4 regions of the Streptomyces sp. NPDC050806 genome follow, and region 3 is predicted to be linked to each of the others. Evidence: riboswitches for the same ligand, from Rfam matches in the RefSeq annotation. Region 3 holds a riboswitch; each other region holds the start of a gene.
The links. Region 3 has a riboswitch for cyclic di-AMP ahead of ACZ6WH_RS27010 (transglycosylase family protein). Riboswitches for the same ligand answer to the same signal wherever they lie in the genome.
Positions count from the first base shown of each region.

Region 1: it holds a riboswitch for cyclic di-AMP, as region 3 does, so the genes downstream of both, ACZ6WH_RS23225 (C40 family peptidase) here and ACZ6WH_RS27010 (transglycosylase family protein) in region 3, are expected to answer to the same signal.
Region 2: it holds a riboswitch for cyclic di-AMP, as region 3 does, so the genes downstream of both, ACZ6WH_RS35965 (M23 family metallopeptidase) here and ACZ6WH_RS27010 (transglycosylase family protein) in region 3, are expected to answer to the same signal.
Region 4: it holds a riboswitch for cyclic di-AMP, as region 3 does, so the genes downstream of both, ACZ6WH_RS37380 (M23 family metallopeptidase) here and ACZ6WH_RS27010 (transglycosylase family protein) in region 3, are expected to answer to the same signal.

Region 1 covers NZ_JBVJIF010000007.1:241,291-248,456, reverse strand. The annotation lists gene pcrA (DNA helicase PcrA) at 1-1,012, opposite strand, end outside; cyclic di-AMP (ydaO/yuaA leader) riboswitch at 1,456-1,642, shown strand; gene ACZ6WH_RS23225 (C40 family peptidase) at 1,651-2,814, shown strand; gene ACZ6WH_RS23220 (hypothetical protein) at 2,886-3,239, opposite strand; gene ACZ6WH_RS23215 (alpha/beta fold hydrolase) at 3,840-4,640, opposite strand; gene ACZ6WH_RS23210 (GNAT family N-acetyltransferase) at 4,849-5,613, shown strand; gene ACZ6WH_RS23205 (hypothetical protein) at 5,639-5,782, opposite strand; gene ACZ6WH_RS23200 (LuxR C-terminal-related transcriptional regulator) at 6,011-6,715, opposite strand; gene ACZ6WH_RS23195 (PspC domain-containing protein) at 6,712-7,166, opposite strand, start outside.
Region 2 covers NZ_JBVJIF010000014.1:143,650-150,815, reverse strand. The annotation lists gene ACZ6WH_RS35970 (GntR family transcriptional regulator) at 108-806, opposite strand; gene ACZ6WH_RS35965 (M23 family metallopeptidase) at 1,042-1,875, opposite strand; cyclic di-AMP (ydaO/yuaA leader) riboswitch at 1,889-2,046, opposite strand; gene ACZ6WH_RS35960 (M16 family metallopeptidase) at 2,389-3,756, opposite strand; gene ACZ6WH_RS35955 (M16 family metallopeptidase) at 3,777-5,159, opposite strand; gene ACZ6WH_RS35950 (DNA gyrase/topoisomerase IV subunit A) at 5,501-7,166, shown strand, end outside.
Region 3 covers NZ_JBVJIF010000008.1:489,898-497,063, forward strand. The annotation lists gene ACZ6WH_RS26985 (protein kinase domain-containing protein) at 1-320, shown strand, start outside; gene ACZ6WH_RS26990 (SurA N-terminal domain-containing protein) at 575-1,204, shown strand; gene ACZ6WH_RS26995 (nucleoside triphosphate pyrophosphohydrolase) at 1,269-2,240, shown strand; gene ACZ6WH_RS27000 (cytochrome P450 family protein) at 2,477-3,871, shown strand; gene ACZ6WH_RS27005 (transglycosylase family protein) at 3,986-5,041, shown strand; cyclic di-AMP (ydaO/yuaA leader) riboswitch at 5,319-5,488, shown strand; gene ACZ6WH_RS27010 (transglycosylase family protein) at 5,493-6,170, shown strand; gene eno (phosphopyruvate hydratase) at 6,535-7,166, shown strand, end outside.
Region 4 covers NZ_JBVJIF010000017.1:23,607-30,772, forward strand. The annotation lists gene ACZ6WH_RS37375 (VOC family protein) at 1-326, opposite strand, end outside; gene ACZ6WH_RS37380 (M23 family metallopeptidase) at 965-2,053, opposite strand; cyclic di-AMP (ydaO/yuaA leader) riboswitch at 2,332-2,473, opposite strand; gene ACZ6WH_RS37385 (DUF2332 family protein) at 2,748-3,953, shown strand; gene ACZ6WH_RS37390 (PP2C family protein-serine/threonine phosphatase) at 4,032-5,147, opposite strand; gene ACZ6WH_RS37395 (caspase, EACC1-associated type) at 5,331-7,166, opposite strand, start outside.

The DNA.
Region 1 (7,166 bases), on a different contig from region 3:
CCTCCTCGAACTGGAGGATGTTCCGGATCGTGGCGCCGCGGAAGGCGTAGATCGACTGGTCGGCGTCGCCCACGACGCACAACTCGGCGGCGGGCACCTCAGGGGTCCCCGGGCCGACCAGCTCGCGTACGAGGGTGTACTGGGCGTGGTTGGTGTCCTGGTACTCGTCGACGAGGACGTGCCGGAAGCGGCGGCGGTAGTGGTCCGCGACGTCCGGGAACGCCTGGAGCAGGTTCACCGTCGTCATGATGATGTCGTCGAAGTCCAGGGCGTTGGCCTCGCGCAGCCGTGCCTGGTACATCGCGTACGCCTCGGCCAGCGTCTTCTCGAAACCGTCGGCCGCCGTCCCGGCGAAGTCCTCGTGGTCGATGAGCTCGTTCTTGAGGTTGGAGACCTTGGCGCTGAAGGACTTGGGCGGGAAGCGCTTCGGGTCCAGGTCCAGATCGCGGCAGACCAGGGCCATCAGGCGCTTGGAGTCGGCGGCGTCGTAGATCGAGAACGATGAGGTGAAGCCCAGCTTCTTGGACTCGCGGCGCAGGATGCGCACACACGCGCTGTGGAAGGTGGAGACCCACATGGCGTTGGCGCGCGGGCCGACCAGCTCCTCCACGCGCTCCTTCATCTCGCCCGCGGCCTTGTTCGTGAAGGTGATCGCGAGGATCTGGCCGGGGTGGACGTGGCGCGTGCCCAGGAGGTGCGCGATGCGGTGCGTGAGGACGCGGGTCTTGCCGGAGCCTGCGCCGGCGACGATGAGCAGCGGCGAGCCCGTGTGCACGACGGCGGCCTTCTGCTGGTCGTTCAGCCCCTCCAGCAGCGCGGCCGGGTCGACGGCGGGGCGGGCCGCGCCGTCGCGGTAGTACGCGTCCCGCTGCACGGGCGCGTCGTAGCGGCCACCGAAGAGGTCGTGCGGCACCTCCTCCGCTGCCGGACGGTCCTCGTCCTCGGGAGGCGGCGGCTCCTCGTCCTTGGGGTCGAGGTCCGCCAGGAAGCTGTCGTCAAAGAGGCTGCTCATCGCCCACCGAGTCTAGGCCGCCCCACCGACAGCCCGGCCCCGGCCGTGAAATTCGGGTGCGGGGAGAAGTGCGGGAGGCGGTGCGGAGAGGGCGGGGACGCGGTGTGGAGGCGGCCGGGGGCACGAGGCGCACGCTTCCCGGCGGCCGGGAGGCGGGCGCCGGGCGGCGCCGAGGGCGCGCGGAGGGTACGGCACCCCGCCGCCCGTCACGGACGGACAACGACACCGGACATTCCGTGGTCGCGACAGCCCTCACATCGGCACGGACACGATCAGGTCACGAAAAGATTGCGGGCAAATCGAACATCAGCCTTCACAGAAGTCACACGAGTTGGCTACCGTGCCGACCGGGCAGCCCGCCCCACCGCCGGTGACAGCACCGGCACGGGCCGCCCCGCCGAGTCCGGTCTGTTCGTACGCACGGCCCTTGCCATACGCATGGCAACTGCTCGTCACCACGGCCAGCCGGAGCCGGGGACCCACACGCACGACCGGGGTGAATCGGCCCCCGCGGAGCGATCCGCACGGCCGTAGGGCACCTTCCGTAGCACCAGTGGGCGCGCGGCCCCACGCGCGCGCTCACGCGCCCGAACCCGACAGCTAACCCGGTAGGCGGTCCACGGAAGGAGTCGCCGGCCTTGGCGTCTCATCGCAAGCCGCGCACCCGCATGCTCACCGTGCCCGCACACCGCCGTACGGCGGCCGGGCTCACCACCGCGGCGCTGGCCTCGGTCACGCTGCTCACCCAGACCGCGGATGCGTCCCCCAGGAAGCCCGCGCCCTCCATGGAGGAGGTCAAGAAGAAGGTCGACGGCCTGTACCGGCAGGCCGAGGTCGCCACCCAGAAGTACAACGCAGCCAAGGAGCGCTCCGCGACGCAGCGCGCCAAGGTGGACGAGCTGCGGGACGCCGCGGCCGAGCGGACCCAGAAGATGAACGACGCCCGGCGGGAGCTGGGCACCTTCGCCTCCGCCCAGTACCGGTCCGGCGGGCTGAGCCCGACCGCGCAGCTGATGCTGGCGCAGGATCCGCAGCAGTTCGTGGACCGCAACCACCTGATGAAGCGGCTCACCGGCCGCCAGCAGGAGGCGGTCGCCGACTACCAGGACCAGCAGGCGCAGGCCGCGCGCAAGCGTGCGCAGGCGACGAAGGGCCTGGAGGAGCTGCAGAAGTCCCAGGAGTCGCTGAAGACGTCCAAGCAGGAGGTCCAGGGCAAGCTGACCGAGGCCCGGCAGCTGCTGTCCCGGCTGACCGCGCAGGAGAAGGCGCGGCTGGCGGAGCTGGAGCGCAAGAAGAAGGCCGAGGCGAAGCGCAAGGCCGAGGAGCTGGCGCGGGAGCAGGCCGAGCGCGAGCGGGAGCAGGACGGCGGTTCGGGCGGTACGGACGGCGGGTCCGGCTCCGGGACGGGCAGCGGTTCCGGAACCGGCTCCGGGGTGCCCGACGGTTCGTACGCGACCAAGGCGGAGAAGGCGATCGCTTTCGCCCGCGCGCAGATCGGGAAGCCGTACGTCTGGGGCGCCACCGGGCCCACGTCGTACGACTGCTCGGGGCTGACCCAGGCGGCGTGGAAGACGGCCGGCGTCTCGCTGCCGCGGACGACCTGGGACCAGGTGAAGACCGGCACGCGGGTCGCAACGGAGGATCTGCAACCGGGTGACCTGGTGTTCTTCTACGACGACATCAGCCACGTCGGGATGTACATCGGCGACGGCAAGATGATCCACGCCCCGAAGCCGGGCGCGAACGTACGCGTGGAGTCGATCTACTACATGCCGATCTACGGGAACGTACGACCGGCCTGAACCGGTTCCGGAAAAGACGAAGTGCGCGGCCGCCCTCAGGGCCGCCCCGCCCATACTGTGTGCGTCGGGCGTCAGGTCCAGAGGAGCGCGATGAAGATGTTGACGACCGTGAGCAGGCCGACGAGTCCGAAGAGCGGCTTCTCCACCTTCTCCTCGTCGCGCTTCACGTAGACCAGACCCAGGATGACGATCAGGACGGCGAGCTTGACGCCGATCTTGATGTTGTCGACCGCGTAGTCCTGCATCTGGTTCAGGCCGACCAGGATGACGCCGGTCACCAGCATCGTGATCGCGCCGTGCAGCATCGCGGGCACGAAGCGGGCGGTGCCCGCGCTCATCGCCTTCATCTGCGTGAGGAAGCCGCCGAGCAGCGAGGCGATGCCGATGATGTGCAGCGCGACGAACACATTGATCACTACGTCCATAGTGGTCGATCGTAGCTCCGGCTCCATGCGGCCCGGCGGGCAGGTCCACCGTCGGCTCGAACTGCCGCGCGCCCCTGGTTCGCGCTCTCGTACGTCACCGGTCGACGTCATTCACCCGGCGGCCAGAAGCGGGCACGGACCGGTAAGGGAGCGGGCAATGCCCGGCAATGGCCCGCTTGCCGGGCGCCGGGAGGTTTAGCGTCCTCGTTCAGGCGGCCGGCTCCCCACCGCCGTCGGTTCCGCCCCGACGGCCGCCGGCCGCCCCCGCCGAAGGTACGGCGGGGGCCCGCTCCCCCTTGACCCGGGCCACCGCCGTACCAACGGCAGGGCGGACGCGGCGGACAGGGAGAGGGGTCGGCGGCGCCGCGAACCCCGAGGGCCCCTCCGGTGCTTTGCTGACGCGAGGGGAACACCGGGCCATCGTCGCCACATTCGTATCGGAAGACGATTGTCGGCAGACCGGGCGGCCGGTTTAGCAATCAATGAATTACGGCTCAGAATTCGACCGACCGGTCGTATTTCGCGTCCCGCACGCCCGCGCCCGCCGGTAACACCGGAACCGGCAGCCATATTCGGCCACGGAAAAGCGGCCTCGGCGGTTCAATGCAAGCGCGGCACATGACCGCTCACCACGAAGTCCCGCAACAGGTCCATCGCCCGTTTCGGCGACTCGCGGAAGACCCCGTGCCCGGCGTCCGCCAGGACGTGCAGCCGTACGTCCGCGTGGCTCAGCCGGTGCGCGAAACGGCGGGCCGCCGAGGCCGTCGCCACCGGGTCCTGCTCGCCGGCCAGGATCAGCGCGCGGCACTCCAGCCGCTCCAGCCCGCGCCAGGGGTCGAACCCCCTCGCCAGCACCGTGCGGAAGTGGTCCAGCACGTCGTCGTTCCAGCGCACCCGGCGGAGCCGGTCGTGGGTGGCCGCGTCCCCGCCGGGCTGCCGGGAGTACAGGGGCAGGCAGACGCGCTCCCACGCCTCGGTCATCTCGTCGCCGGTGTCCCCGGCCCAGTACCGCAGGGCGACGTCCCGCGCCTCCGGCCCTCCCAGCCGTTCGAACATCTCCAGCCGTTCGTACGTGTCCCCGGGCATCACGCTGTCCAGCACCACCCCGGCGAACCGGTCGGGGTGCCGTATGGCCGCCAGCAGCGCGACCCATCCGCCGCTGGACGAGCCCAGGAGGACGGGCCGTTCGATCTCCAGCGCGTCGCAGAAGTCGATCGCGTCGTCCGCCCACCGCTCCCACGTCCACTGGGTCGGCCCGCACCGCACGGAACGCCCGCTCCCGCGCTGGTCGAGGTAGATGACCTGAGCGAATCCGGCCGCGGCGGAAAGCTCCGGTTTGAACAGGGTGTGGTCGGCCCCCGGTCCCCCGTGGAGCAGCACGATCGTCGGCCGTTCGGCCATGTCCGGTCCGTCCGTCTCCAGTTGGGCTCCCTCCACATCGAAGTAGAGCCGAACACCATCACCGATATGTACCCGCACGGCCCTTGACCTCTCTCAAGCAGCCTGATTTTCCAAGGATTCGGGTGGCCCCGGCAGCGTTATGCAAGGGGGCCGAATTCGACCGTCACTATTGCGAAGCTCTCGCAATACGATCGGGTCCGTGGACACAATGACCGAGCACCACCGCGTGCCCGTGGCACGGCCCGAGGTCGTGCGCGCCTGGGTGGACGGCTGGGTGCGTTCGCGCGGCACGGACGGCGCGGTCGAGGTACCGGGCGGCTTCCGGATAGCCGTGGGCCGCACCGACCAGGTCGCGCGGTACGTCCTGCCCGCCGCGGACCCCGCGGTGCTGCGCCGCCTGTCCGTCGCGCTCATCACGCCGGGCCTGTGGCTGAAGGTCTGCGCGCCCCGCTCGGCCGTCGAGCCCGCGCTGCCGGCCTCCTGGGAGTTCCGGGCACCGGAGTACCTGATGACCGCCCCGCTGGGCCGCGCGTCGCACAGCGGGGCGTCACGGGCGGCGGGGGCACCGGAGGTGCCCGACGGGCTGCGGGACGGCCTGGTGCCCGGCGCGGCCCCCGCGCCGCCGCCGGACCCGGCCGTGCTGCCGGGCGGGTACGTCGTCGAGACGGTCGCCCAGGGCGGCATCGTCGACGCGCGCGCGTTCGCCGCGACCGGGGAGGTGGCGGCCGGCGGCCGGGTCGCGCTGGCCGGCGCGACGGCGGTCTTCGACCAGGTCCGCACGGACCCCGCACACCGCCGCCAGGGGCTGGGCCGGGTCGTGATGACGGCTCTGGCGGCCCGTGCGGCGCAGCAGGGCGCCACGCAGGGGGTGCTGGTGGCCCGGGACGACGGGCTGTCCCTGTACCGGGCCATGGGCTGGGAGCTGCACTCCCCCGTGACCACGGCGGTGCTCCGCAGACGGGGCACGCGGTGAGCACCGCCTCGCTCGCTCATCGCACTCAGTGGAGGGCGAGGCTCTTGCCGCCGGCGGCGTACGCGTCGTACGCCGCCCGGGCGCGGGAAGCGCCCGCGCGGTCCCGCCGCGCCTCCGCCCGGGCCGGGTGACCCGCCTGGTCACCCCGGTAGCGCCATGCGTTGGTCACTGCGCCCACCTCCGCGGGGAGTACCGGCCGGGGTACCACCGCGGAGGTGCCCGGTTGGTCACTTCCAAGGTATGACCGGGTGGTCGCCTCGCGGTGACGAGCCACGGAACACCCCGGGACATCGAACGGTATTCGCCGAGCGGGCCCCGGAGTGCGGGCCTGTCGCGTACACTGCCCGCCGCCCGGCCCCAGGAGGCCGAACTCCCGGACCGGCAGCGGCAGTCGGCGTCAGATCAGGCGGCGGGCCGTCGCCCAGCGCGTCAGCTCGTGGCGGTTCGAGAGCTGGAGCTTGCGGAGGACCGCCGACACATGCGACTCGACCGTCTTGACGGAGATGAAGAGCTGCTTGGCGATCTCCTTGTACGCGTAGCCGCGGGCGATCAGCCGCAGCACCTCGCGCTCGCGCTGGGTGAGACGGTCGAGGTCCTCGTCGACGGGCGGGGCGTCCGTCGACGCGAAGGCGTCGAGAACGAAACCGGCCAGTCGCGGGGAGAAGACCGCGTCGCCGTCCGCGACCCGGAAGACCGCGTCCACCAGGTCCGTACCGGTGATCGTCTTGGTGACGTAACCGCGCGCCCCGCCCCGGATGACGCCGATGACGTCCTCCGCCGCGTCGGACACCGACAGGGCCAGGAACCGGACCGGGCGCTCCGGGTCGGCCATGAGGGAAGCGGACCGGCGCAGCACCTCCACCCCGCCGCCGCCGGGCAGGTGCACGTCCAGCAGGACGACCTCGGGCCGGGTGGCCGTGATGACCGTGACCGCCTGGTCGACGTCGGCGGCCTCGCCGACCACCTCGACGCCGGTGATGTCGGTCTGCCCGATCTCGGCCTGGACGCCCGTACGGAACATCCGGTGGTCGTCGACGAGGACCACGCGCGCCCGCCGGGCCGCCCCCTCGCCGCTCCCCTGTGCTGCTTCGGTGGCGTTCATTCCGCGGCCCTCTCCATTTCCAGTTCCACTACCGTCCCCCCGTCCGGGGCCGAGCGCAGCCGCGCCGTACCGCCGTTGCGCTGCATCCGCCCGATGATGGACTCCCGTACGCCCATCCGGTCCGCCGGCACCGCGTCCAGGTCGAAGCCGGGCCCCCGGTCGCGTACGGAGACGAACACCGACCGGCCCTCCACCTCGGCGAAGACCTGCACCGCGCCGCCGCTGCCACCGTACTTGGCCGCGTTCACCATCGCCTCGCGCGCGGCCTGCAGCTGCGCCCCGAGCTGCTCGTCCAGCGGGCAGTCGCCGACGACCACGACCTCGATCGGCACGCCGTGGGCGTCCTCGACCTCGGCCGCCGCCTTCCGGACGGCGTCCGCGAGCCGGTCCGGCTCCTCGGTCTCGTCCTTGCCGCGGCCCTCCGGCTTGTACAGCCAGGCGCGCAGCTCCC
Region 2 (7,166 bases), on a different contig from region 3:
GCACACGGAATTACCTCGCCGTGCGCGTACTCTCGAAATTCAGGCACGCCGATTGCAGCCGACCACAGGGGACGGAATTCCCCCATGAGTTGTATACGGCAGCGGTGTTAATCCTGAACGCGCGCCATGTTTACGGACCGTTTCGCTTCCCTCACCGCGGGTGCGGGACGGCGCAGCCGGTGGGCGGGCATCGTGCGCTCCACGTGGGCGGCGGTCAGCGCGCGGGCGCGTTCGGCGTCGCCGCGCGCCACCGCGTCCACGATCGCGCCGAGCTCCTGCCAGTAGCGGTCCACGTCCCCCGGCGAGACCCGGCCCAGGTCGACCGCGTACACCCAGTCGATCTTGCGGCGCACCTGAATGAGCAGCGCCGTCATACTGGCGCTGCCGCTCGCCTGTGCGAGCGTCCCGTAGAACCAGCCGTCCAGTTGCCGCAGGTCGTCGGGGTTGCCGTGGCGGGCTCTCGCGCGCCCGAGCCGGACCAGACCGCGCAGCACCTTCAGGTGCGCGGCGGAGCGACGGGCCGCTGCACGGGCGGCACCCAGGGGCTCCAGGAGGAGGCGGATGTCCAGGAGGTCGGCGGCCTCCTGCTCGGTCGGCTCGGCGACGCACGCGCCCGCGTGCCGGCGAGTGGTGACGAACCCCTCGGACTCCAGGGTGCGCAGCGCTTCACGTACGGGGACGCGGGAGACGCCGTACCGGGAGGCGAGCAGTTCCTCGATCAGCCGGGAACCGGGCGGGAACGCGCCCGAGACGATGTCGTCGCGAATCGCCGTGCAGACCGCATGCGCCGAAATATTTCCTCGCATCGTCCGTGCCTCCGCCGCAATCCTCCGGAAACGCCGCCGGGCGGCGCCTTTTCCGTGACTCTATGACACCGGGCCGCCATTTCCGATGGCCGTGACGAATTCCTGGATATTTTTTGGCCGAGGAAAGGGGTACGCGGGAGCGCGGGGGCGGAAGCGTGTCCGGGGACGCCGAAGCCCCGGCCGTCGGGCCGGGGCTTCGGGTGGTACGCGGAGCGCGCCGTAGGGTGCGCGGTCGTCAGACGTTGACGCCGTGCGAGCGCAGGTACGCGATCGGGTCGATGTCCGAGCCGTACTCCGGGCCGGTGCGCGCCTCGAAGTGCAGGTGCGGGCCGGTGGTGTTGCCGGTGTTGCCGGACAGCGCGATCTGCTGGTTCGCGGAGACCTTCTGGCCGACCGAGACGCCGATGGACGACAGGTGGCCGTACTGGGTGTACGTGCCGTCGTCCATCTTCAGGACGACGTTGTTGCCGTACGCGCCGCCCCAGCCGGCCTCGACGACGGTGCCGGCGCCGACGGCGTGGACGGCGGTGCCGGAGGCGGCGTGGAAGTCGATGCCGGTGTGGCTGCCGGAGGACCACAGGCCACTGGAGGCCTTGTACGGCGTGGAGACGTAGCTGCCGGAGATCGGCGCGACGAAGCCCGAGGCGCTGAGGGTGGTACGGGCCTCCGAGCGCGAGGCGCGTGCCTCGGTGGCCTTCTTCTTCTCGGCCTTCTCCTTGGCGGCCTCGGCGGCCTTGCGGCGCTCGTCCTGGGCCTTCTTCTTGGCGTCCTCGGCGCTCTTCACGGCCGCGTCCTCGACCTTGGCGCGGGCGGCGGCGACCTCGGCGGCCTCCTCCTGCGCGTCGGCCTGGGCAACGATGTTGTCGGCGACCCGGTCGCCGGTGTCGGCGATGGCGCGGGTGAGGCCGGTGTCGGCGGTGGTGGCGGCCGGGTCCTCGTTCGCGGCCAGCGCCGGGGAGGCGATGGAAACGGCGACGCCGGTCGCCGCGGCTATGCCGGCGATGTTGCGGGTGGTCCGGGCAGCACGGCCGGGGCGGCGGTGCTTGCCGGTGGCACGGGTGAACGCCATGACCGGCGCACTCCTTTCCTTCCTTCTCGCCTACCGGGTTAGCTGACGGGTTCGGAGCAGGAAGGTCTCCTACGAGCGGCTCCGGGGGGAGTCGCCCGATTCACCCCAAGGGACATGTGGGTCCCCGGCTCCCCTGGCTCGCGCCGTACGGGGACTCGGCGATGACTGCCCGGCGGCCGCGGGTGCGGCGCACTTCTGTCGAACAGCCGGACCGACGCTAAACGGGACATCTCGCGATCAGCAAACAGAAACAGGAGTTTGTGCCGGACGCCACACGGCACGCGAGCAACCACCTACTGCATTCCGGACAAAAGTAGAGATCCCGGGCCGCATTGGCGACCCGGGATCCACTATGTCCTGATATGTGAGCGGCGTTGACGACTTTCACGCCACCCCGTGACGACACCGGTACGAGCCGTTCCGGCCCGCCCTCCCGCCGTACGGCGCGAGCGAATTCACAGCCGTTATCGCGAGGCCCGGCGACGGTCCTCTCCGCCGCCGGCCCGCTCCGCATCAGCCCTTGACGACCGACACCTCGCCGATGCCCAGCTTCCGCACCGGCTCCGCGATCTCCGCGGCGTCGCCCACCAGAACCGTCACCAGCCGGTCCACCGGGAAGGCACTGACCGCGGCGGCGGTCGCCTCGACCGTGCCCGTCTCGGTCATCCGCTGGTACAGCTGCGCCTGGAAGTCGTCGGGAAGCTCCTGCTCGACCTGGTCGGCGAGCGTCCCCGCGACGGCCGCCGCCGTCTCGTACTTCAGCGGCGCCACCCCGACCAGGTTCTGCACCGCCACGTCCCGCTCGGCGTCGGTCAGCCCCTCGGCGGCCAGCGTCCGCAGCACCTTCCAGAGGTCCTCCAGCGCGGGCCCCGTGGAGGCGGTGTCCACCGAGCCACTGATGGCCAGCATCGCGGCACCCGTACCGTCGGCGGAGGACCGCAGCACCTGGCCGAACGACCGCACGCCGTACGTGTAGCCCTTCTCCTCGCGCAGCACACGGTCCAGCCGGGAGGTCAGCGTGCCGCCCAGGCAGTACGTGCCGAGCACCTGCGCCGGCCACACCCGGTCGTGCCGGTCGGCGCCGATCCGGCCGATCAGCAGCTGGGTCTGCACCGCACCGGGCCGGTCCACGATCACGACGCGGCCGGTGTCGTCGGCCACGATGGGCGAGGCCGCCACCGGCTCCGCGGTCGAGCCCGCCCACGCCCCGAGGGTCTCCTCCAGCGCAGCGTCCAGGTCCACCCCGGCGAAGTCACCGACGACCACGGCGGTGGCCGTCCCCGGACGCACGTGCGCCTCGTAGAAGGCACGCACCGCGGTGGCGTCGATACGCGCCACCGTCTCCTCCGTGCCCTGCCGCGGCCGGGACATCCGGGCCGTGGCCGGGAACAGCTGCTTGGACAGCGCCATCGCCGCCCTGCGCCCCGGATTCGCCAGCTCGTGCGGGATCTCGTCCAGACGGTTGCGCACCAGGCGCTCGATCTCGCCGTCGGGGAAGGCCGGGGCACGCAGCGCGTCGGCCAGCAGGCCCAGTGCCTTCGTGAGGCGCGAGGCCGGCACTTCGAGGGAGACCCGGACACCGGGGTGGTCGGCGTGCGCGTCCAGCGTGGCGCCGCAGCGCTCCAGCTCGGCCGCGAACTCCTCGGCGTCGTGCTTGTCGGTGCCCTCGGAGAGCGCGCGCGCCATGATGGTGGCGACACCGTCCAAGCCGGCGGGCTCGGCCTCCAGCGGCGCCACGAGGTTGATCTCGACCGCGACGACCTGCTGGCCCGGCCGGTCGGCACGCAGCACCGTCAGGCCGTTGCCGAGCCGGCCGCGCACCGGCGCCGGGAACGCCCACGGCCTCGGCTGCCCGGCCTGCGGCTGCGGGTGGAACGTCATGGTGGGGGTCACGGCTTCGGTCACTGCGCCGCCTCCTCGGTCTCGGTGTCGTGCTGGGCGGCGGTCGCGTCGGCCTCGGTGGCCTCCACCGCGGCGGCCTCGGCGGGCCCGGTCGGCTCGTAGACCAGCACCGCGCGGTTGTCCGGACGCAGCCGGGCCGCGGCGACCGCCTGCGCCTCCTCGGGAGTCACCTCCAGAACGCGCTGTACGGCGCTCAGCGCGAGCTGCGGGTCACCGAACAGCACCGCGTACCGGCACAGTTCGTCCGCGCGCCCGGCGACCGTCTCCAGGCGGTCCAGCCACTCGCGCTCCAACTGGGCCTGCGCCCGCTCCATCTCCTCGGCGGTCGGCCCCTCCTCGGCGAAGCGCTTCAGCTCCTCGTCGACGGCCCGCTCGATCGCCGGCACCTCCACACCCGCGGAGGTCTTCACGTCCAGCCAGCCCAGCGACGGCGCGCCCGCCAGACGCAGCAGCCCGAAGCCCGCCGCGACGGCACTGCGGTCGCGGCGCACGAGGCGGTTGTACAGCCGCGAGGACTCGCCGCCGCCCAGGATCGTCAACGCCACGTCCGCGGCATCAGCCTCACGGGTGCCGTCGTGCGGCAGCCGGTACGCCGCCATGAGAGCCCGCGAAGGCACCTCCTCGTGCACGACCTCCCGCAGCTCCCGGCCCATGGTCTCGGGCAGCGAACCGTCCCGCGGCGGCTGCTTGCCGTCGTGGCCCGGGATGGAGCCGAAGTACTTCTCCGCCCAGGCCAGCGTCTGCTCGGGGTCGATGTCGCCCACGATGGACAGCACGGCGTTGTTGGGCGCGTAGTACGTACGGAAGAAGGTCCGCGCGTCCTCCAGAGAGGCCGCGTCCAGATCGGCCATCGACCCGATGGGCGTGTGGTGGTACGGGTGACCCTCCGGGTAGGCCATCGCCGTCAGCTTCTCGAACGCCGTACCGTAAGGCACGTTGTCGTACCGCTGGCGGCGCTCGTTCTTCACCACGTCGCGCTGGTTCTCCAGCGACTCCTCGTCCAGCGCGGCCAGCAGCGAACCCATCCGGTCCGCCTCCAGCCACAGGGCGAGCTCCAGCTGATGGGCCGGCATGGTCTCGAAGTAGTTCGTCCGCTCGAAACTCGTGGTGCCGTTGAGCGAACCGCCGGCGCCCTGCACCAGCTCGAAGTGACCATTGCCCTTCACCTGCGCCGAGCCCTGGAACATCAGGTGCTCGAAGAGGTGCGCAAGGCCCGTGCGGCCCTTCACCTCGTGCCGGGAGCCGACGTCGTACCACAGGCAGACCGCCGCGACGGGGGTCAGGTGGTCCTCGGAGAGCACCACACGCAGGCCGTTGGCCAGCCGGTGCTCGGTCGCTGTCAGGCCGCCGGACCCGGCTTGTTCTGTGGCCGTGTGACCCATGGGCATGTACGTCCCTTCGATCCGCTTGCGAGGAAGTTCTGTCACTGTATGCAAGCGCGCCGACATCTGGCGAAGTTCCCGCCCGGCACCCCGCCGCAAGGAGATTCCCCGGAACGAGGCCCGCCGCACATTCGGCTCGGACGGGCGTACGGACGGGTCGCGGTCGGCGATGTCAGACCCGCGGGCCACAATGGTCCGCGACAGGCTCAGCCGTTGAGCACCCAGCACCGGCACCGAGCCTGCCGCCCGGCAGGACGGACACGCACTCGCGCCGCCCCGCCGGAACAGCAGACGCCCAGCCGTAAGCGAAGCCGAGTTCGAGCGAAGGAGCCGCAGCCGCGATGGCCCGCCGCAGCACGAAGACCCGACCCTCAGGGGGCACCCCCGAGCCCCAGGACTTCGAGGAGCGGATCCTCGACATCGACGTCGTCGATGAGATGCAGGGTTCCTTCCTGGAGTACGCGTATTCGGTCATCTACTCGCGCGCCCTGCCCGACGCACGCGACGGCCTCAAGCCCGTACACCGCCGCATCCTGTACCAAATGAACGAGATGGGCCTCCGCCCCGACCGCGGCTACGTCAAGTGCGCCCGCGTCGTCGGCGAGGTCATGGGTAAGCTCCACCCGCACGGCGACGCGTCCATCTACGACGCGCTGGTGCGCATGGCGCAGCCCTTCTCCATGCGGCTGCCGCTGGTCGACGGCCACGGCAACTTCGGCTCGCTCGGCAACGACGACCCGCCCGCCGCCATGCGGTACACCGAATGCCGCATGGACTCCGCCACCTCCCTGATGACGGAGTCCATCGAAGAGGACACCGTCGACTTCCAGCCCAACTACGACGGCCAGGAGCAGGAACCGGTCGCCCTCCCGGCGGCCTACCCGAACCTCCTCGTCAACGGCGCCTCCGGCATCGCCGTCGGCATGGCGACGAACATGCCGCCGCACAACCTCGGCGAGGTCATCGCCGCCGCCCGGCACCTCATCAAGCACCCCAACGCCGACCTCGAGACGCTCATGAAGTACGTCCCGGGGCCGGACCTGCCCACCGGCGGCCGCATCGTCGGCCTCTCCGGCGTCCGCGACGCGTACGAAAAGGGCCGCGGCTCCTTCAAGATGCGCGCCACCGCGACCGTCGAGAACGTCACCGCGCGCCGCAAGGGCCTGGTCGTCACCGAACTGCCCTTCACGGTCGGCCCCGAGAAGGTCATCTCCAAGATCAAGGACCTGGTCGGCGCCAAGAAGCTCCAGGGCATCGCCGACGTCAAGGACCTCACCGACCGCGAGCACGGCCTCCGCCTCGTCATCGAGATCAAGAACGGCTTCAACCCCGAAGCCGTCCTGGAGAGCCTCTACAAGCTCACGCCCATGGAGGAGTCCTTCGGCATCAACAACGTCGCGCTGGTCGACGGCCAGCCGCTGACGCTGGGCCTGAAGGAACTGCTCGAGGTCTACGTCGACCACCGCTTCACGGTGGTGCGTCGCCGCAGCGAGTTCCGCCGCACCAAGAAGCGCGACCGCCTCCACCTCGTCGAGGGCCTGCTCACCGCCCTCATCGACATCGACGAGGTCATCCGCCTCATCCGCTCCAGCGACAACACCGCCGAGGCCAAGCAGCGCCTCATCGAGCGCTTCGGGCTGAGCGAGATCCAGACGCAGTACATCCTCGACACGCCGCTGCGCCGCCTCACCAAGTTCGACCGCATCGAGCTGGAGTCCGAGCGCGACACCCTCCGCGCCGACATCGAGAAGCTGACCAAGATCCTCGACTCCGACGCCGAGCTGCGCAAGCTGGTCTCCAGCGAACTGGCCGCGGTCGCCAAGAAGTACGGCAGCGACCGCCGAACCGTCCTGCTGGAGTCCTCCGGCGCCACCGCCGCCGCGGTGCCGCTGGAGGTCGCCGACGACCCCTGCCGCGTCCTGCTGTCCTCCACGGGCCTGCTGGCGCGCACGTCGGGCGGCGAGGGCTCCTTCGACATCGACGCCAAGCGCGCCAAGCACGACGTCA
Region 3 (7,166 bases):
CCGGCCCGCGCGCGGGCCGCCAGGCGCTGCAGTTCCGTTTCGAGGCCGCCCAGTGCCTGGAGCAGCTGGGCGAGGCCGCGGCCGCCCTGGAGGAGTACCGCACGCTGCTGCCGCACTTCGAAGCGGCGCCCGAGGACCCCGTACGCCCGCTGGAGATACGCCGTTCCATCGGCCATCTGCTGCTGGCGCTCGGCGAGCGCGGTGCGGCGCAGGAGACGCTCGCCCGGCTGCTGTACGACGCGGAGCGGGTGCACGGCGCGCACCACGCGTTCCCGGCCGAGGTACGCCGCACCCTGGAGTGGCTGGCCCGCGTCCGCTGAACGGGGCGGTGACGCCGGGCGCGGCGTCCCTCGTACGGTCCCTCGTACACAGGGGCAGCAGTCGGGGCGCAGCGCCCTCGTACGCGGGGACACCTGCCGGACGCGGGGTACGAAACACAAAAGTGCCGCAATCGTTGGTCGAATTGCTGGTCCGTGTCGCGCGGACTCCATACCATCGATCAACGCCAGGACCGATACGCCCGCGAGGTGCTGAAGGCCCCCCGCTGCGTTCATGATCTTCGCCGGGAGGCCGAATGCTCCGCCGTAGGACTGCGCTCGCCGTTTCCGCCGCCGCGTTCGTGGCGGCCCCGCTCCTGTCCGCCTGCGGCAGCGACGCGCACCCCGGTGCCGCGGCCGTCGTCGGAGGCGAGCGGATCACCGTGGCGCAGCTCCAGGCGCGGGTGAAGAACGTCCGTACCGCCCAGGAGGGCGCCCCGCAGGGCGCGCAGATGATCCAGAACACCGGACGGCTCAGCGTGACCATGCTCAACAGCATGATCTTCGACCGGGTGCTGGCACGCAGCGCGAAGGACGCCGGCGTCGAGGCCAGCCGGTCCGAGGTACAGAAGTGGCGGAACACCGCCGAGCGGCGGGCCGGTGGCGCCGAGCGGCTGAAGGCGATGTCGCTCCAGCAGGCCATCGCGCCGGGCGAGATCGACGGCATGGCCCGCAACCAGATCCTGATGGACGGGATCGCGAAGAAGCTCGGCGTGAACCGCCAGACGCCGCAGGGGCAGCAGAAGCTCGCCGAAGAACTGGCCAAGAGCTCGCGTGACCTCGGCATCGACGTGAACCCGCGCTTCGGCAAGTGGAACGACCGCCAGGTCATGCTCGGCGAGGCGAAGACCCCGTGGGTGCGTACGGAGCAGAAGCAGCAGGTGTGACGTCCGGGCGGCAGGCGTCCGGCCTGCCGCCCGGCCACCCGCCCCCGTGCGTTACGTTCGACGGGTGAACGCTTCCGCCACCGGCCGCCTGGTCCTGCTCACCACCAGCCACCGGGTCGCACCCGGCCTGCTGTCCTGGCCCGCGTGGCAGACGCTGCGCACCGCCGACCGCGTGCTGTGCGGCGACCCCGACCACCCGCAGCTGCCCTACCTCGCCGAGGCGGGCATCGCGGCCGAGACCGCCGAGCCCACCGCCCGCGAGCTGGTCGACTACTGCGTGGCCGGCGGGCGCACGGCCGTCGTGCTGACCTCGGCCGCCGGGGAGAGCGCGCTGACCGACGGGCTCGCCCGCCTCGCCGGTTCGGGGCGTGAGGCGATGCCCGACCTGGAGCTGCTGCCCGGTTCGTACGACCTGCCAGGCGCCCGGCTGCTGGACCTCGTACAGGTCATGGACCGGATCCGGGTCGCCTGCCCGTGGAGCGGCGTCCGGACCCACGAGGACCTGGCGAAGTACGGCCTGGAGGAGATGTACGAGCTGGTCGAGGCGATCGAGGAGGGCGACCGGGAGGCGCTGGCCGAGGAGCTGGGCGACGTGCTGCTCCAGGTCGTCTTCCACTCCCGGATCGCGCAGGACGACCCCGACGAGCCGTTCTCCGTCGACGACGTCGCGGGCATCATCGTCGACAAGCTGATCAACCGGCACCCGCACGTCTTCGGCGACGAGGAGGCCGCGACGCCGGAGGAGGTCCGGGCCCACTGGCTGCGGACCAAGGCCGCCGAGAAGCAGCGGGAGTCCGTGACGGAGGGCGTGCCGCTGGGGCAGCCGGCCCTGGCGCTGGCCGCGAAGCTGGCGTCCCGGGCCCGTACCGCCGGCCTCGACGTGCCGGTCACGGGCGAGGGCATCGGCTACGAACTGCTGGCGCTGGCCGCGCGGGCCCAGGAAGAGGGCACCGACCCGGAAACCGCCTTGCGGGCGGCGGCTCGTACGTATCGGGACGCGATTGTGGCGGCGGAGGGGGCGGAGGGGGCGGTCTAGCTGATTCCTGGCAGGGCCCCTCCCTCTCCCCAACCACAGGGAGTCGAGTCGGGGGCCGGCGCCAATCCCACCCCCACCCCCACCCCCACGGCGAAAGCCCCTCCCCCACCTCCACCGCACTCCCACAAACGCTACCGGCCGCAACTGACAGTGACCGGGCCCTGTGGACAACTGACAGTGACCGGGCCCTGTGGACAACCGGATAGGGCCGGTGGACAACCGGATACGGTCGAAGCGTGCACGACACCACCGCCTCCGCCTCCACAACCCCCTCCACCTCCACCTCCACCTCCACCTCCCCCTCCGCCTGTCCCGAGCTCTTCACCTGGGAGTTCGCCGCCGATCCGTATCCCGCGTACGCCTGGCTCCGGGAGCACGCGCCGGTGCGCAGGACCACGCTTCCCAGCGGCGTCGAGGCGTGGCTGGTCACCCGCTACGCCGACGCGCGCGAGGCGCTGGCCGACCCCCGGCTGTCGAAGAACCCGCAGCACCACAGCGAGGCCGCGCACGGCAAGGGCAAGGTCGGCATCCCCGGCGAGCGCAGCGCCAACCTGATGACGCACCTGCTCAACATCGACCCGCCGGACCACACCCGGCTGCGCCGCCTCGTCGCCAAGGCGTTCACCCCGCGTACGGTGGCCCGGTTCGCGCCCCGCGTGCAGGAGCTCACCGACCAGCTGATCGACGGCTTCGCGGCGCGCGGCGAGGCCGACCTCATCCATGAGTTCGCCTTCCCGCTCCCCATCTACGCGATCTGCGACCTGCTGGGCGTGCCGCGCGAGGACCAGGACGACTTCCGGGACTGGGCCGGGATGATGATCCGGCACGGCGGGGGACCGCGCGGCGGAGTCGCCCGGTCCGTGAAGAAGATGCGTGCGTATCTGGCCGACTTGATCCACCGCAAGCGGGAGTCGCTGGCGGCGCAGGAGACCGGGGACGAGGATCTGATCTCGGCCCTCATCCGCGCCTCCGACCATGGCGAGCACCTCACCGAGAACGAGGCGGCGGCGATGGCGTTCATCCTGCTCTTCGCCGGGTTCGAGACGACGGTCAACCTGATCGGGAACGGTACTTACGCCCTGCTGCGCAACCCCGGACAGCGGGCGCGGCTGCAGGCCGCGCTGGCCGCGGGCGACGAGGAACTGCTCGCCACCGGGGTCGAGGAACTGCTGCGCTACGACGGGCCGGTGGAGCTGGCGACCTGGCGGTTCGCGACGCAGGAGCTGACCATCGGCGGGCAGACGGTCGCCGCGGGCGACCCTGTGCTGGTCGTACTGGCGGCCGCGGACCGGGACCCGGCGCGCTTCGAGGAGCCGGACGCGCTGGACCTCGGGCGCCGCGACAACCAGCACCTCGGGTACGGGCACGGCATCCACTACTGCCTGGGCGCGCCGCTGGCCCGCCTCGAAGGCCGTACGGCGCTGGCGACCCTCCTGACCCGGCTGCCCGATCTGGAGCCGGCTGCGGATCCGGACGATTTGCGGTGGCGCGGCGGCCTGATCATGCGCGGGCTCCGGGCCCTGCCGGTGCGGTTCACGCCCGAGCAGCCGGGCGCTTCGGACGGGGTGTCAGAAAGGGCATTCCCGCAGGTACCGGAACGAGACAAGGGTGCGGAACAGGGCCTGAACTGACGTGGCGTCAGCGGCGTGATCCACGCGTGATCTCCGCTACACCGGCTTGAGACCGGACCGGGCCCCCGCTACCTTGCGTGCGACAACTCAAGCCGCCGCTCGAAAGGCATTCGCATGCGCTCCGGCAACGGTAGACACCGCCGCCCCCGCCAGGCCCCCGCCCTCCTGGTGGCGGCCTCCGTCACGGGTGCGGGCCTGGCCCTGCCGCTGCTGACGGCGGGCGGCGCGCAGGCCGCCGACACCGCCACCTGGGACCGCGTCGCCATGTGCGAGAGCGGCGGCATGTGGAGCGCCAACGCCGGCAACGGCTTCTACGGCGGGCTCCAGCTGACCCTCCAGATGTGGCGGGACTACGGCGGCGAGTCCTACGCCGAGCGCCCGGACCTCGCCAGCCGCTCCCAGCAGATCGCGGTCGCCGAGTCGATCCTGAACGACCGTGGCCCGGACGCCTGGCCCAGCTGCGCCGTCAACGCCCGCCTGGACGTGGACGGCCTGATACCCGACGTGGACCCGGGCGGGTCGGAGGCGCCCGCCCCGCAGCCCTCGGAGTCCGGCGACGACGCCTCCGGCGGCCCGTCCGCCGGTACGGGCGAGGAGGGCGGCGGCGACTCGGCGCAGCCGTCCGACGGTGCCTCCTCCGAGCCGTCCGGCGACGCCACGACCGACCCCTCCGATGAGGCCACGACCCCGCCGGCGGACGAGCCCGACGCCGAGCCGTCCGGCGACGCCACCGCCAAGCCGTCCGACGGCGCCACGGACGCCGACAAGGGTTCCGGCGCGGACTCCGGTGAGGACTCCGCGGGGCGGGATGCGGGCGGCTCCGCCGACCGGCCGTCCGGCGACGCGTCCGCTCCTTCCGGCGACCCCTCGGCCCCCGGTACCGGCCGCCACCGCGGCTCGGCGGGCGACGGTGCGGGCGAGAGGGCGGACGGCAAGGGGAAGGACGGCCGTTCCACGGGGCGGCACGCCTCGCGCGGCGGGGACGCGCACCGCGGTACCTCGGGTGGCGACGACACGTACACGGTGCGGCCCGGCGACAGCCTGTCCGCGATCGTCGAGGAGCGCGGGCTGACCGGGGGCTGGACCGGCCTGTACGCCGCCAACGAGGGCGTCATCGGGACCGATCCGGACCTTATCCACCCTGGTCAGCGGCTCGATCTGGGGCAGTGACGCAGGGGGCGGGCGGCATAAGTGCGGCCGGGTTGTACCCAATTGGGGAAAGTGAGACATGGGTCTCGTCCCGGAGCGTTTCCGCCCGCCGTATCCGTTGTTTCCATACCGTGTTCGACCTGCGCAAACGGATGGTTTCGATGATCGAAAACGGTCAACTGTCCTACGAAAGGGTGGTTTGAACCGCCGAGGGGTGTGTGTTTACGTTCTTCACCGCTCGCACCAAGCGGGCCCGCCGATCATTCGCCGAATCCTGCCGGTGATCGGTCGGACAACCGTCGCGCAAGCGCCGTAGGCAGGAGCGGGGGACCCAAGGTAAGTGCCGTCACCGCAGTGGAAACGCAGCGGGCGGCTTGGGGTGAAGCCGGGTGTGCGGAAGCGCGTCCGGCCGGGCCACTCACAGCCCGAACCCGACAGCTCACCTCGCAGGCGTCGGTGAGGAAGAACAACCATGCTCAAGGGCAAGCACCGCCGCCCCTCGAAGGCCGTCCGCGTCGTCACGCTCGCCGGTGTCGCCGGCGCCGCCGTGGCCGTTCCGCTGATGACCGCCGGTTCCGCCAACGCCGCCTCGGTCGCCACCTGGGACAAGGTCGCCCAGTGCGAGTCCGGCGGCAACTGGTCGATCAACACCGGTAACGGCTACTACGGTGGCCTGCAGTTCAACAACCAGTCCTGGGCCGCCGCCGGCGGTACCAAGTACGCGCCGCGTGCCGACCTGGCCACCAAGGACCAGCAGATCGCCACCGCCGAGAAGCTGCTCGCCATGCAGGGCCCGGGTGCCTGGGGCTGCGCCGGTGCCGGCGGCCTGACCGCCGGTGGCCCGGCCGCGCAGGTGGACACCGGCTCCGGCCAGGCCCAGCAGCAGGCCCCGAAGCAGGAGGCGCCGAAGCAGCAGGCCGCCCCCAAGCAGGAGGCGCCGAAGCAGCAGGCCGCCCCGAAGCCGCAGTCGGTGCAGCCCAAGGCCGCCCCGAAGCAGGGCCACGGCAACTACACCGTGAAGTCCGGCGACACCCTGGGCAAGATCGCCAAGGCGCACGGCGAGAACTGGAAGACGGTCTACGAGAACAACAAGTCGACCGTGGGCGACAACGCCGACCTGATCTTCCCGGGCCAGAAGCTCGAGGTCTGATCCGCCTCACTGACGGGTCCTGACAGCCCCCCCGGCCGGGGCCGCCGTCCGATCGGTGCACGATCGGCGTGCGGCCCGGCCCGTGTGACCGCCCCGCCGCGACGCGAAGCCCCCGAGCGCGTCACGGCGGGGCTTCACGTTTGCGGGGCGGCTTTGGCGCGCAGGCATCCGGGCGGGCCGCCGCTCAGATGCGTAGTGCCCGTTATGGCAGATATGTCCGCCATGAAAACCGGTTCTTACCTCCCGTATTGAGGGCCTTTGGGTCCTTTTTCGTCTCACGGAAGGGGCTAGGGGCAGGCGGACGGTCCCCGGGCCGTTAGGCTCGTGTTGCAGAACTCCAGATGACACCCATGAAGGAGACAACGTGCCGTCGATCGACGTCGTCGTAGCTCGCGAGATCCTCGACTCGCGAGGCAACCCCACGGTCGAGGTCGAGGTCGGCCTCGACGATGGCAGCACCGGCCGCGCTGCCGTGCCGTCCGGCGCCTCCACCGGCGCCTTCGAGGCCATCGAGCTGCGTGACGGCGACCCGAACCGTTACCTCGGCAAGGGCGTCGAGAAGGCTGTCCTCGCCGTGATCGAGCAGATCGGCCCCGAGCTGGTCGGCTACGACGCCACCGAGCAGCGCCTCATCGACCAGGCGATGTTCGACCTGGACGCCACCGACAACAAGGGCTCCCTGGGCGCCAACGCGATCCTGGGCGTCTCCCTGGCCGTCGCGCACGCCGCGTCCGAGGCCAGCGACCTGCCGCTGTTCCGCTACCTCGGCGGCCCGAACGCGCACGTGCTGCCCGTTCCGATGATGAACATCCTCAACGGCGGGTCGCACGCCGACTCCAACGTGGACATCCAGGAGTTCATGATCGCCCCGATCGGCGCGGAGTCCTTCTCCGAGGCGCTGCGCTGGGGTGCCGAGGTCTACCACACCCTCAAGAAGGTCCTGAAGGCCAAGGGCCTGGCCACCGGCCTGGGCGACGAGGGCGGCTTCGCCCCGAA
Region 4 (7,166 bases), on a different contig from region 3:
CAGCCGTCGGCACCGAGGTGCTGGACGGGACCGACGTCGACACCCCGCTGGATCAGTTCGGCACGGGCCGCCTCGATGTCCACCACGCACAGTTGGAGGCCCTGGAGCGAGCCCGGCGCCATATCGGTCTGGCCGGGGGCCGGGGGCATGCCCTGGATGAGGGCGATCGAGCAGCGGGAGCCGGGCGGGGTGAGCTGGATGATCCGTACGCCCTCGGCGATCTGCGCGTCGGTGTCGACTTTGAAGCCGCACCGGTCCGCGTAGAACTCCTTCGCCCGGTCCAGGTCGGTGACGGGGACGGTGATGACTTCGAGGGTCCACTCCACGGTGTCCGTCCTTCGGTCGGCGCGCCGTCGGCGTGACCGGCGCGAGATGGGGTCCCTTGCGGGGGCCCTGCGGCGGGTCCTCCCATTCTGCGCGGGTGGCGTGGCTTCCGCTCCTCAAACGCGCGCCTGTGCCACGTACACGTACCTGTACGACCACGTACCTGTACGACCGCGTACCTGTGCGACCTCGCGCGGCCCAGGACCAGGCGCCTGACCGTACGGACGCACGGCGGCCCTATGGGGGTACCGGCCCACGGGCGTATCGGCCCATGGGCGTACGGACGCACGGGCCTACGGGCGTACGGAAGCCGGCGGCCCCGGTGTGTGGGGCATCGGGGCCGCCGGAGAGTGCGGGTCCGCGTACGGAGGGCCGGGACGGTCCGTGGGCACGCGGAGACCCGGCCGTCGGCCACCGCCTCTCCCCTCCTGCTGTGTGCGCCCTGCGGGGCGGGGCGCACGAGGCGGCGGCGACGGCGGACAAGTGCCCGGAACGGGCGAACGGAAGCCCGCCGGGCGAAGAATGGGCCGTTTTCGGGGCCGTCGACCGTTGACCGTCGACCGTTAGCCGTCGGCCGTCGGCCGTCGGCCGTCGGCCGTCGACTGTCGGATCAGACCAGGTCAGGCCGGGTCGGACCGGGTCAGAGCTTCAGGCCGTGGTCGCGGAGCCACGGCAGCGGGTCGATCGGGGAGTCGGCACCCGGCCGGACCTCCAGGTGGAGGTGCGGGCCCGTGACGTTGCCCGTGGCGCCGACCCGGCCGATGACGTCGCCGGAGTTCACCTTGCCGGAGGTCTTCACCATCGAGGAGAGGTGGCAGTACCAGAGCTCGGTGCCGTCGTCGAGCGTGACGACGATGCGGTAGCCGTACGAACCCGCCCAGCCGGCCTGCGTGATCGTGCCGCCGTGCACCGCCTTGGCCGGGGTGCCGGTCGGCGCGGCGAAGTCGAGGCCGGTGTGGTCGGCGGCCCAGCGGTCGCCGCCCTGCCCGAAGGTGGCGGTGATGGTGAACGAGGAGACCGGGAGGGTGTAGCTCTTCGCCAGCTCGGCGAGCTTGGCGGCGCGGGCCGCTTCGGCCTTCTTGCGCTCCGCCTCCTCGGCCTTGGCCTTGGCTGCCGCTTCGGCCTTCTTCTTCGCGGCCTCGGCCTGCTGCCGGCGCTCGGCGGCCTCCGCCTCGGCCTGCTCGACGGCGGCCTTCTCGGCGGCCTCGCGGGCCTCCTGGTCGGCGGAGTTCTGTGCCTGCTCGGCCTGTTCCATGATGCGGGCGCGGAGGGCGTCGCCGCCCTGGGAGTGCTCGCCCCCGGCGGCGCCGGCCGCCTGCGTGAACGGGCCGCCCTGTGCGTTCGCCGTGTCGGCGGAGTCGTGCGAGCCCAGCTTCTCGGACACGCGCTCGGCCATGCCGCCCAGGTCGGGCATGGATATGGAGACCTGCGGCTTGCCCTGCGCGGTGGCGATGCCGCCCGCGCCGACCGCCGCCATGACGCCGACGCCCAGTACCGTGCTGCTGCGGGCGAGGCCGCCGCCGCGCTGCTTGGCCACACGGTGCCGGCCGCGTACGGGGCGTACGGACTCCTCCGTGGGGTTCCATTCCTCCCACGCGCCGTCGTGCACGCCGTCACCTGCGCCTGCGCCGTACGGCACGCCATCGTGGGCGCCGCCGCGCGCGCCGAAGGCCACGGCACCGCCGAAGGCCACGGCACCCGTACCGGTCATCGGGCCCGTACCGGCCATCGGGCCTGTAGCGGTCACAGGACCGGTAGCGGTCACAGCGGGGAAGGTGGCCGTGTCGGAGACCGCGGGGAAGGCCGCGGTGTCGGCGAACGCCGGTTCCGTGTGGGCCCCGGGGGCCTCGTGGCCACCCGGATACGGGTGCGAGTACGGGTGCGGAGACGAAGAATCCTGGTACGCGTGCGGGTCGTGCACCGCGCCCTCGTGCGTCGCGAACGGCTCGTACGCGGTCCGGCGGGACGGTTCGGGGGCAGGCTTGTTGGACGCCACGGGGGCGCACTCCTTTCCTTCCTTCTCGCCTACCGGGTTAGCTGACGGGTTCGGAGCAGGAAGGTCTCCTACGGGCGGCTCCGGGGGAGTCGCCCGATTCACCCCAAGGTGGTGGTTCCCCGGTTCCCTTGGCGGGTGGTGCGGTAATGAAGTGCGCTGTTGGGATTCGGCGTCGGCGCGCGTTGCCGTCTCTTGCGACGGCTGTAACGACCGCGCTCCGTTATCGGACAGTAATGGACGCGACGGCTGGATTCCAAGCGTTCCCCGGAATCCGTACGACCGCTGACCAGGACTTATACACGCAGCCACGGCTAAATTGGGGCGAGTTGGCCGTGGATCGGAAACCCCAACCGGACTGATCGTTTGTCACTTGTTATGCGGAGGGGTGCGCCTCGGCTACGGAAAGTGAGAGCAGTAGCGTCTGATCATGGTCGTCAACAGCGCGCAGGCAGTGGCTGATCGGTACGCGGACTTCGCGTGGCAGCAGGCGCGGGGCGAGTCCGACGCCCACGAGGAGTTGACCGCCCGCATCAGCCAGGACCCGGACTTCTGCGACTTCCTGGCCGTCTCGCTGCCGCACGGCAACCAGCAGCAGCCCAACCTCCTGCTCGCCGCCGTCCGTTACCTCGACGGCCCGCACGCCGAGCAGGGCCCGCGCGGCGTCTTCGCGTACCGGAGCTGGCGCGAGTGGACGATCCGGCACTGGGACGACGTACGCGACGTCATGAGGCAGCGGCTCGCCCGGACCGACGAGCCCGCGCGCTGCGCCACGCTGCTGCCCGTCCTCGCCCGTCTCCCCCAGCCGCTCGCGCTCCTGGAGGTCGGCGCGGCGGCCGGGCTGTGCCTGCATCCGGACCGGTACCGCTACCGGTACGACGGCGGGCCGGAGTTCGGGGACCCGGGCAGCCCGGTGGTCCTTCCCTGCCGCACGTCCCCGGGCACGCCGGTACCGGCCGCGCCGCCGCGGGTCGTCTGGCGGGCCGGCCTCGGCCTCGACCCGCTCGACCTGTCCGACCCGGACGACATCCGCTGGCTCCGTGCCCTGGCCTGGCCGGGCCCGCGGGACGACACGGCCCTCGGAACGAGTGCCGGTACGGGCACGGGGGGCGCCCGGCCCGGTGGTACTGGGAACGGCGGCGGCACAGGGAACAGCGGTGATACGGGGTACGGCGGCGGTACGGGGAACGGTGGTCGTACGGGCAACGGTCGTCGTACGGGGAACGGTGGTGTGTCCGTCGCGGACCGGGCCGGCCGGCAGCTCGCCGCCGTCGAGGCGGTACGGAACGCGCCGCCGGTGCCCCTCGTACGCGGCGACCTCCTGCACGAGCTGCCCGCGCTGGCCGCGCAGGCGCCGCCCGAGGCGACGCTGGTCGTCTTCCACACGGCGGCACTGACCCACCTGCCCCTGGAGCGCCGCGAGGAGTTCGTCCGGGTCGTACGGTCGCTGCTCGTGGACCGGCCGGGCCACTGGGTCTCCCAGGAGCGCCACAGCGTGCTGCCGTGGCTGCCCGGCCCGCGCCCCGCCGACGCGCGCCTCCTCACGCTCGCCGTCGACGGCCGGCCCGTCGCGCTCACGGAGCAGCACGGGCGGAGCGTGCAGTGGCTCGCGGAGCCGGAGCCGGAGCCGATGTAGCCGGCCCACGGCCAAGACTCCCCCCGCCGGTCTGCGGAAGCTCCGAGGGCTCCCCCCGGCCCACGGAGACTCCGAGACTCACCCCTCCGGTCGACGGAGCGCCAGCAGGGCCATGTCGTCCTCGGTCTCGCCCCCCGTGTGCCGTGCCACGTCGTCCACGAGGGCGTCCAGCAGCGCGTCGGGGCCGGGGAACACCCGGCCGGAGAGCCGGACGGCCGGTTCGTAGAACACGCCCCTGGAGTCCCGCGCCTCGGTCACCCCGTCGGTGAACAGCAGGAACATCGCGCCGGGCGGGAACCGGGACTCGTCCGCGCGGTCCGGCCAGCCCGCCACCTCGCTCAGCCCGAGGGGCAGCGCCGCGGTCCGCGGCGCCAGCTCGCTCAGCGTGCCGTCCGCGCACAGCAGCAGGGGCGCCGGGTGGCCGCGGTTCAGCACCCGCAGCACCCCGCGCTCCTCGGACGGGACCTCGGCGAGGACGGCCGTGGTGAACCCCTCGAACTGGTCCAGCCCCTCACGCCTGCTGCCCTCGCGCTGCAGCGCCCGCTCCAGCCGCCCGGCCACCGCCTCCAGCGTGGCCTCCTGCTCCGCGGCCTCCCGGAAGGCCCCGATGACGATCACGGCGGCCTCCACGGCCTCCAGCCCCTTGCCCCGTACGTCGCCGACGATCAGCCGTACGCCGTGCGGGGTGTCCTGCACGGCGTACAGGTCGCCTCCGATGCGGGCATCCGCCTGCGCCGCTTCGTAGCGCGCCGCCACGTCGAGCCCGCTGATGCGGTCCGGCGGCAGCGGCAGCACGGCGCGCTGGGCCGCCTCCGCCACGTCCCGCACGGAGGCCAGCCGGGCGTCGCTGATCCGTACGACGCGGTTGATGCCGAGCGCGAGGACGGCCACGACCAGGACGGTCACCGCCTCGGTGTACGACTCGTAGCCACCCATCCGGCCGTGGAAGGCGACCACGCCGATCTCCGCCAGGACGGCGAGCGCGGCGGTGAGCGCGGTGTGCCGCAGGGAGTACAGCGGCGCCGCCACCAGGGGAGCCGCCGAGAAGAAGGGCGCGGCGGTGTACCGGGTCGGCGTCAGCAGGTCGAAGGCCAGGCCGCCGATCAGGAAGATGGCGGGCAGCCAGCACACCAGCCGGCGGCCGAACCTCGGCAGCCCGTCCCGACGGGCCTGCCGCTCCCGCTCTCCCGGCATGCCCGTTCCGCCTTGCCCCATCCGCACCGGCCTCTTTCCCGCGCCGCTTCCCGTGTGCCTCTTCGCGCTCCCGTCACCACCGCCGTCCCAGGGTGACCGCCCTGGAACGGTACGGCGACCCGGCGGGGGCCGGACGGGCGACCCCTCGGAGTCGGCCGGGGCGCCGCCGGCCAGTACGGCCCGTCAGCTTCTGAGCCGTACCGCGACGGAGTACAGCCGGGTCGCCTGGGCGGTGCGGGCGTTGTCGTCCGCGACCATGTACAGCACCCGGTGGCCCGCGTAACGCCCGGACAGCGCGGGGCCCAGCGCCATTCCCTCGACGTTCTGCAGGACCGGGTTGGGCTGCGGCTCCTCGGTGCTGATGCCGCCCCACGGGCAGCGGGAGAGGTCGAAGAGCAGTTGCTTGGGCGCGATGAGGTCGTTGTCGTGCTTGGTGACGGAGGTGTGGCCGGTGACGTCGTCGGCCGTGGTGAGGTCGACCTCGTAGACGCGTATGCCGTTGCCGAGGCCGCTGATGTAGCCGCGCTCCAGGGCGAGCAGATGCGTCTCGTCCACGGCGACCAGCTCGGACAGGAAGAGCCCCTCCTCGGTCTGGTACGCGTACTGGCTCTCGGGGGTGTACGCCTTGCCCGCGGCGCCCTTGTAGCGCTCGATGCGGATCTGGTGGCGGCCGTGCACGTCGTCGTCGCCCAGCAGCGGGCCCTCCATGCCCGCGAAGAGGTGCTTGCCGTCCGGGGTGACCGCGAGCGACTCCAGGCTGCGGGTGTTGTCGGCGGCGCCCTTCGGCGGGGGCTTGAAGGCATCGGGCACCGGGAGGTCCGGGCCCTTCTGCTTGCCGTCGGCGAGGCTGAAACGGCGGATCGCGGGGCCCAGCTCGGAGCTGGCAAGTACCGTCCCGCCACCCTTCTCGACCACCAGCCCCTCGCCGTCGAACTCCGGGAATTTCGAACGGTCCGACCGGTAGAGACCCTGCACTCCGGTGACCTCGGGGCGCAGCTTCTCGGGGCTGCCGAGCGCGATGCTGAAGACCTGGGCGGGCTCCCCGTCCCGCAGCGCGAGAGCCTGCGGGCCCGCCGCCCCGGAGACACCGCCCCCGCCCTTCCCCTCGGCGCCCTTCCCGTCGCCTTGTGCGCCGCCGGTCAGCGCCAGCGCCGACAGGCCGGCCACCTCGTCGCCCAGGTACTCGTTGTGCGGCTGCTCACTGAGGCGGTCGGAGACGTCCAGCAGGGTGGCCCGGCCGTCCTTGCCGCAGCTTCCCGGGATCGGCGGGGCGGCATCGGTGGCGGGCCGCCGCTCCGAGCCCCACCGCAGCGTCCCGGCCGTCCCGGCCGCCGCCCCGACGAGGAGCAGGGCGAGCCCGGCGGCACCGAGGACGAGCGGGCCGGGACCGCGGCGGGCCGGGGCGGCCGCCCCGACCGGGTCGGCCGGCTGTCTGTTCCGTACGAAGGGCAGGTCGCCCACGCCGCCGTTGTCCAGCCGCTGCGGGCGGGGCAGGCGCTTGGCCGCGAGGGTCTGCCGGAGGGTGCCGTGGATCTGGTTGAGGGTCAGGTGCGGCTCACCGGCGCGGGCCGGGTCGCCGCGCTCCAGGAGACGGATCAGTTCACCGGTGAACGCGGTGTACGCGGCGTCGCCCTTCGCCTCCGCCTTGAGGTTCTCCGTGGTCGAGGTGAGGACGTACGAGCCCTCGATGGCGACCAGGTCCTCGCCGGGGACCGTGGTGCCGTCGGCGGCCATCACGCCGTTCGCCGCGCGGCCGCTGTAACAGCAGTCCAGCACCACGATCCGGCGGCGCACCGAGCCCTTGGCGTCCTCCATGAGGTCGCGCAGCACGCGGTACCCCAGGGCGGTCTCGCGGCGGCCGCGCCGGGAGGCGGGGGTCGCCAGGTACAGGTCGTTGTCGCGGGCGTCGAGCAGGCCGTGGCCCGCGTAGTACACGAGCAGGGTGTCGGTGGCCTCGTCGACCGCCCGGACGATCGGGTCCGTCATCCGGCCCTGCGAATCGGGATTGGACACGACGTG